Regions from separate parts of the Streptomyces sp. NPDC002793 genome, predicted to be linked through region 1. Evidence: riboswitches for the same ligand, from Rfam matches in the RefSeq annotation. Region 1 holds a riboswitch; the other holds the start of a gene.
What was found. A riboswitch is a leader RNA that binds a small molecule or an ion and turns the genes downstream of it on or off. The one in region 1 is predicted to bind S-adenosylmethionine.
Positions count from the first base shown of each region.

Region 2: it holds a riboswitch for S-adenosylmethionine, as region 1 does, so the genes downstream of both, thrC (threonine synthase) here and ABT001_RS03325 (aminotransferase class V-fold PLP-dependent enzyme) in region 1, are expected to answer to the same signal.

Region 1 covers NZ_JBEOVL010000003.1:7,830-11,229, forward strand. The annotation lists gene ABT001_RS03320 (Lrp/AsnC family transcriptional regulator) at 1-277, shown strand, start outside; gene ABT001_RS03325 (aminotransferase class V-fold PLP-dependent enzyme) at 351-1,730, opposite strand; SAM riboswitch class IV at 1,915-2,032, opposite strand; gene trpD (anthranilate phosphoribosyltransferase) at 2,116-3,180, opposite strand; gene qcrB (cytochrome bc1 complex cytochrome b subunit) at 3,305-3,400, opposite strand, start outside.
Region 2 covers NZ_JBEOVL010000004.1:171,477-174,876, forward strand. The annotation lists gene ABT001_RS05645 (MoaD/ThiS family protein) at 1-108, opposite strand, end outside; gene thrC (threonine synthase) at 138-1,439, opposite strand; SAM riboswitch class I at 1,458-1,585, opposite strand; gene ABT001_RS05655 (glucosyl-3-phosphoglycerate synthase) at 1,739-2,689, shown strand; gene ABT001_RS05660 (alpha,alpha-trehalose-phosphate synthase (UDP-forming)) at 2,760-3,400, shown strand, end outside.

The DNA of each region.
Region 1 (3,400 bases):
CACCGCGATCGTGCTCATCAAGACCAGCGTGGACCGGATTCCCGAGATCGCCGAGGCCATCGCCACGCTGGACAGCGTCAGCGAAGTCTTCTCGGTCACCGGTACGTACGACCTGATCGCCATGGTCCGGGTGGCCCGGCACGACGATCTGGCCGACGTCATCCCGGGCCGGATCAGCAAGATCCCGGGCGTCGAAGGCACCGACACCCACGTCGCCTTCCGCACCTACTCGCAGCACGACCTCGAGGCGGCCTTCGCCATCGGGCTCGACGCCTGACACGACGTACGGCTCCGGCCGGGGACGGGGCGCAAGGCCTCCCGTCCCCGGCCGGAGCCGCGTTTCGGACCGGTCAGGCCTGCGCGGCGGTGCCGCGGTCGGGCACGCAGCGGCCCTCCTCGGTGCGGTAGCTCCAGCGGGCGCCCTTGCTCACCAGTTCACGGACCGCGCCGAGGAACCGCTCGATGTGCTCGTCCGGCGTGCCCGCGCCGAAGCTCACCCGGATGGCGTTGAGGGACTTCTCCCCCGGGGCGGCCTCCGGCGCACCGCATTCACCCGGCTCCTGAGGCTCGCTGCCCAGCAGGGTCCGCACCAGCGGGTGGGCGCAGAACAGTCCGTCGCGCACCCCGATGCCGTACTCGGCGGAGAGCGCGGCGGCGAAGTGCGAGCTGTTCCATCCCTCGACCACGAAGGAGATGACGCCGACCCTCGGGGCGTCGTCGCCGAACAGTGAGAGCACCTTGACCTCGGGGACGCCCGCGAGGCCCTCACGGACCCGGGTCACCAGCTGCTGCTCCCTCGCGACCAGCCGGTCGAATCCGGCCTCGGTCAGGGCCTTGCAGGCGGCGGCGATGGAGTGGACACCGATCACGTTGGGCGATCCGGCCTCGTGCCGGGCAGCGGTGGTGTGCCATTCGACGTCCACACCGCCGTCGGCGCGCCGGGCGACCTTGCGGGAGGCCCCGCCACCCGCGAGGTAGGGCTCCGCGTCCACCAGCCAGTCGGCCCGGCCCGCGAGGACGCCGGAGCCGAAGGGCGCGTACAGCTTGTGCCCGGAGAAGGCGATCCAGTCGACGTCCAGCTCCGCGATGTCCACCGGGTGATGGGGTGCCAGCTGGGCCGCGTCGAGCACGATCCGCGCCCCGTGGGCGTGGGCGGCCGCGGCCAGTTCCCTCACCGGCCACAGCTCACCGGTGACGTTGGACGCGCCCGTGACGCAGACCAGGGCGGGCCCGTGGGGTTCACGTGCGGCCAGGGCCCGCTCCAGCGTGGCGACCGCCTGGTGCGGGGTACGGGGGGCGTCGAGGTAGGTCACCCGGGCGTCGCGCCAGGGCAGCAGCGAGGCGTGGTGCTCGGTTTCGAACACGAACACCTCGCAGCCGGCGGGCAGCACGGCGGCCAGCAGGTTGAGGGAGTCGGTCGTCGAGCGGGTGAAGACCACCTGGTCGTCCGCGCGGCAGCCGAGGAACTCCGCCACGGTCACCCGGCTGCTCTCGAACAGGTCGGTGGAGAGCTGCGAGAGGTAACCGGCTCCGCGGTGCACGCTGCCGTAGTAGGGGGCGTAGGCGGCCACGTCGTCCCACACCCGCTGGAGAGCCGGGGCGCTGGCCGCGTAGTCGAGGGCGGCGTAGGTGACATCTCCACCCGTCACGAGCGGAACGGTGACATCTGCACCCAGAACCGGCAGCGGGGCACAAATGGACTGGTCGACGGCAGCGGTGGAGACAGACATGGCGAACTCCCGTAAGAGACAGGCGAAATCCTCGCGCCGGCGATCCGAACAGGAACGCAGCAGCACGGGAAGGAAGGTGAAAAGGGGTGTGCGGAGGAGGGCGTCGTGCCCTATCGCATTCGCTTGCTCACAAGAGGCTCCCTGGGACCAGGACCCCAAGGGGTGGCATCCAACGATGCCGAGGGGCCCGCGCTTGCCACAGACCTCGCTGCCTGCGGCCTGGTCTTCACCCGGGGCACCCCGCCACGGACGGAGGGTTGCCGGACAGCGGGCCGGGGCCGTAGTCGCTGTCACTCATGACCTGCGCAGTATCTTGCCATATACGCGGTGACACGCAAGGGCGCGGTCCGCCATCCGGACCGCGCCCCTGTGTCATCCGTCTGGATCAGGCGTGGCTGGCCGCCACCCAGCGCTCCAGCGCCCGCTTGGCCGCACCGGAGTCGATCGACTCGGCGGCCCGCGCGATCCCGGCCGACAGCTGCTCGTTCAGCGTGCCCTCGCCCTGGTCCAGCGCGACCAGCGCGGCGGCCGAGTTGAGCAGCACGGCGTCACGTACGGCGCCGGTCTCCCCGTCCAGCAACCGACGGGCCACATCCGCGTTGTACGAGGCGTCCGCGCCGCGCAGCGCCTCGACGGGGACCAGGTCCAGGCCGACGTCGCGCGGGTCGAAGGGTTCCTCGCGGACGGCCCCGTCGCGGACGGTCCAGACCCGCGAGGTCGCCGTGGTGGTCAGCTCGTCCAGGCCGTCGTCGCCCCGGAAGACGAGCGCCGAGTTGCCGCGGGCCGCCAGCACGCCCGCGACGATGGGCGCCATCTTCGGGTCGGCGACCCCGATGGCCTGGGAGCGCACCCGGGCCGGGTTGGTGAGCGGTCCCAGGATGTTGAAGGTGGTCTGCGTGCCCAGTTCCTTGCGCGCCCTGGCCGCGTGCCTCAGGGCGGGGTGGAACTTCACCGCGAAACAGAAGGTGATGCCCGCCTCCTCGGCGACGGCGACGACCCGCTGCGGCGTCAGTTCGAGGTTGACGCCGAGCTTCTCCAGCACGTCGGAGGCTCCGCTCGCCGAGGAGGAGGCCCGGTTGCCGTGCTTGACGACCTTCGCACCCGTCCCCGCGACGACGATCGCCGACATGGTGGAGATGTTGACCGTCTTGGCCATGTCTCCGCCGGTCCCCACGATGTCGACCGTGCGGCCGGGGACCTCGATGGTGTGGGCGTGCTCGTACATGGCGCGGACGAGCCCGGTGACCTCGTCGACGGTCTCGCCCTTGGCCCGGAGCGCGACGGCGAAGCCGGCGATCTGCACGTCCGTGGCCTCGCCGCTCATGATGCGGTCCATCGCCCACGCGGTGTCGTCGGAGCTCAGGTGCTCGCCGCGCAGCAGGGGGGTCAGCACGCCGGGCCAGGTACGGGCCGCCACGCTGTCGCCGCCGTCCGGGGTCACAACGTTCATGGTCCGCTCCTGGGGTCCACAGCCGATACAAGGTCGCCCCCACCCTATCCAGGCCCGAGGGGACAGCGAAGAGCCCCGTCCATCGGATGGACGGGGCTCCCGCTGTGGCGGTCAGCTGAGGTGATCAGTGGTGGCCGTGGCCGCTGGTGATCTCCTTGTACTCCTCGGCAGTGGGCTTGGCGATCTGGTTGTCCTCGCCGTAGTAGCTCTTGCTGAGCCT
Region 2 (3,400 bases), on a different contig from region 1:
CTCCAGGGACGCGATGACCTCGGAGAGGGTGGCGCCCTCGGCCGGGACCTCGGCCTGACCGCCCGTGTAGGTGCGGAGGATGGTGGGGATACGGACCTTGACGCTCATGTGGGTGCCTTCCTCGGTCTCTCGGGTGGTCAGTTGGCGGCGGCAGCGAGGCCCGCGTCGCGGAACGCGTCCAGGCTGGGCCGGATCGTCGCCGACAGGCCGGTCGTCGGGGCGACCGCGTCGAGCGTCTTCAGTCCGTCGCCGGTGTTCAGCACGACGGTGGTCAGCGTCGGGTCGAGCAGACCGGCGTCGATCAGCTTCTTCGTCACACCGACCGTGACCCCGCCCGCCGTCTCGGCGAAGATGCCCTCGGTGCGGGCCAGCAGCTTGATCGCGTCGACGACCTGCTCGTCGTCGACGTCCTCCACGGCACCACCGGTGCGGCGGGCGATGTCCAGGACGTACGGACCGTCGGCCGGGTTGCCGATCGCCAGGGACTTGGCGATGGTGTTCGGCTTCTGCGGGCGCACGACGTCGTGACCGGCCTTGAAGGCGGTCGAGACCGGGGAGCAGCCCTCGGCCTGGGCCCCGAAGATCTTGTACGGCTTGTCCTCGACGAGACCGAGCTTGATCAGCTCCTGCAGGCCCTTGTCGATCTTCGTCAGCTGCGAGCCGGACGCGATCGGGATGACGAGCTGGTCGGGCAGCTGCCAGCCGAGCTGCTCACAGATCTCGTACGCCAGGGTCTTCGAGCCCTCGCCGTAGTACGGCCGCAGGTTGACGTTGACGAAGCCCCAGCCCTCGCCGAGCGGGTCGCCGATGAGCTCCGAGCAGAAGCGGTTGACGTCGTCGTAATTGCCCTCGATGCCGACCAGTTCGCCGCCGTACACCGCGGCCATGACGACCTTGCCCTGCTCCAGGTCGTGCGGGATGAACACGCAGGAGCGGAAGCCGGCGCGGGCCGCGGCGGCGCCCACCGCGCCGGCGAGGTTGCCGGTGGAGGAGCAGGAGAGGGTGGTGAACCCGAAGGCGCGGGCGGCCTCGACGGCGATGGCGACGACACGGTCCTTGAAGGAGTGCGTCGGGTTGCCGGAGTCGTCCTTGACGTACAGGCCGCCGGTCACGCCCAGCTCACGGGCGAGGTTGTCGGCCTTGACCAGCTTCGTGAAGCCGGGGTTGATGTTGGGCTTGTCCGCGACGTCGGCGGGGACGGGCAGCAGCGGCGCGTAGCGCCAGATGTTGTTCGGGCCCTCGGCGATGCGCTTCTTCAGCTCTTCGGGGGAGCCGCTCGGCAGGTCGTAGGCCACTTCGAGCGGCCCGAAACAGGACGCACAGGCGAAGATCGGGCCGAGCTCGAAACGCTCGCCGCACTCGCGGCAGGAAAGCGCCGCGGCGGGACCGAGGTCCACGGTGGAAGAATTGGTGTCGGCTGCAACTGTCTGCACGGCCATGATGGCGGAGGCCCTTTCTCCTCATCTTCCTTGCGACGTATTTCGCCACAAGACGGAATTGGCACCTTCCCCACCGTGACCTCGCGGTCGGCAGGAGGGTTGCCGGGACTTCAACGGGCCGTTCCCTCAGTCCCTCTGGATGAGCGCTATGGCACCGGACCATGGATCCGGGCGTTTATTCGCGGACCGACCCCGGCATGCGAGGGTCATCCGCGTTGTTCAAGACTGTAACCGAAGCACAGGACGGTTGAGATAGCCGTCCGCACCGCGAGATGGATCACATACAGGGAGTACCGACCGTGCTGGAAGAGGTGGAACGCTGGCTGACCAGGCGTTCCTGGTCAGCCGCCGACCGCCCGCTCGACCGGCTCACGGCCGCGCGGGCCAGGGATCCGCACCGCTCGCGGGTCAGCGTGGTGCTGCCGGCGCTGAACGAGGAGGCGACGGTCGGCGCCATCGTCGCGGAGATCCGCCGCGAGCTGATGGAGAAGTGCCGGCTCGTCGACGAACTGCTGGTGATCGACTCCGGATCCACCGACGCCACGGCGGAGGAGGCCCGGCGGGCCGGCGCCCGCGTGGTGCACCGGGACGCGATCCTGCCCCGGATCCCCGCCCTCCCCGGCAAGGGCGAGGTCCTGTGGCGCTCACTCCTGGTGACCAGTGGAGAGATCGTCTGCTTCGTCGACGCGGACCTCAAGGACTTCTCCGCGGACTTCGTCTCCGGGATCGTCGGCCCGCTGCTGACCGACCCCTCGGTGCAGCTCGTCAAAGCCATGTACGACCGACCGTTGGGCGAGACAGCAGGCCAGGGCGGCCGGGTGACCGAGCTGGTGGCCCGCCCGCTGCTCAATCTGCACTGGCCGCGACTGGCCGGCTTCGTCCAGCCGCTGGGCGGCGAATACGCGGTGCGGCGCTCCCTGCTGGAGCGGCTCCCCTTCCCGGTCGGTTACGGAGTGGAGCTGGGCCTCCTCGTCGACGCGCTGCACACGGTCGGCCTGGACGCCCTCGCGCAGGTCGACGTCGGCGTGCGCAAACACCGTCACCAGGACGGCCAGGCCCTCGGCCGGATGGCGGCCGCGATCTACCGGACGGCGCAGCTGCGGCTCTCCCGGGGGCCGCTCGTACGGCCCGAGATCACCCAGTTCGAGCGGGGCCCCGACGGCTTCGTCCCCCGCACCCACGCGGTGGACACGGAGGAACGGCCGCCGATGCGGGAGATCGCGGAGTACGCGTCCCGGAAAGCGGCGTAACGGTTCTTCCCGCCCGGCTCCGCACTCGCTTCACGTTTGGAGGCTTCCCGAACGGGCTAGGTTCGGGTACATGGTCTCCGAGCACTCCGCCCAGGTCCTCGTCGCGTCCAATCGCGGCCCCGTGTCGTACGCACTGCGGGAGGACGGCACGCTCGACTCGAAGCGGGGCGGCGGCGGGCTCGTCTCCGGCCTCAGCGCCGTCGACGACAAGCTGTGGGTGTGCGCCGCCCTCGGCGACGGCGACCGCGAGGCGGTCCGGCGCGGGGTGTCCGAGCCCGGCGTCCGGATGCTCGACATCGACGCGGGGGTCCACGCCGACGCGTACAACGGCATCGCGAACTCGGTGCTCTGGTTCGTCCACCACATGATCTACCAGACGCCGCTGGAGCCCGTGTTCGACGCGGAGTTCCGCCGCCTGTGGGCGTCCTACGAAACGTACAACCGGGCCTTCGCGCAGGCTCTCGCCGAGGAGGCGGGCGAGGGTGCCGCGGTCCTGGTTCAGGACTACCACCTCTCGCTGGTCCCGGGCCTCCTCCGCGAACTCCGCCCCGACCTGCGGATCGGACACTTCTCGCACACCCCCTGGGCGCCCGTCGACTACTTCCGGCTGCTGCCCGACGACATCGGCGAGCAGCTGCTCAACGGCATCCTGGGCGCCGACCGCGCCGCCTTCCTGACCCGCCGCTGGGCGGACGCCTTCATCGGCTGCTG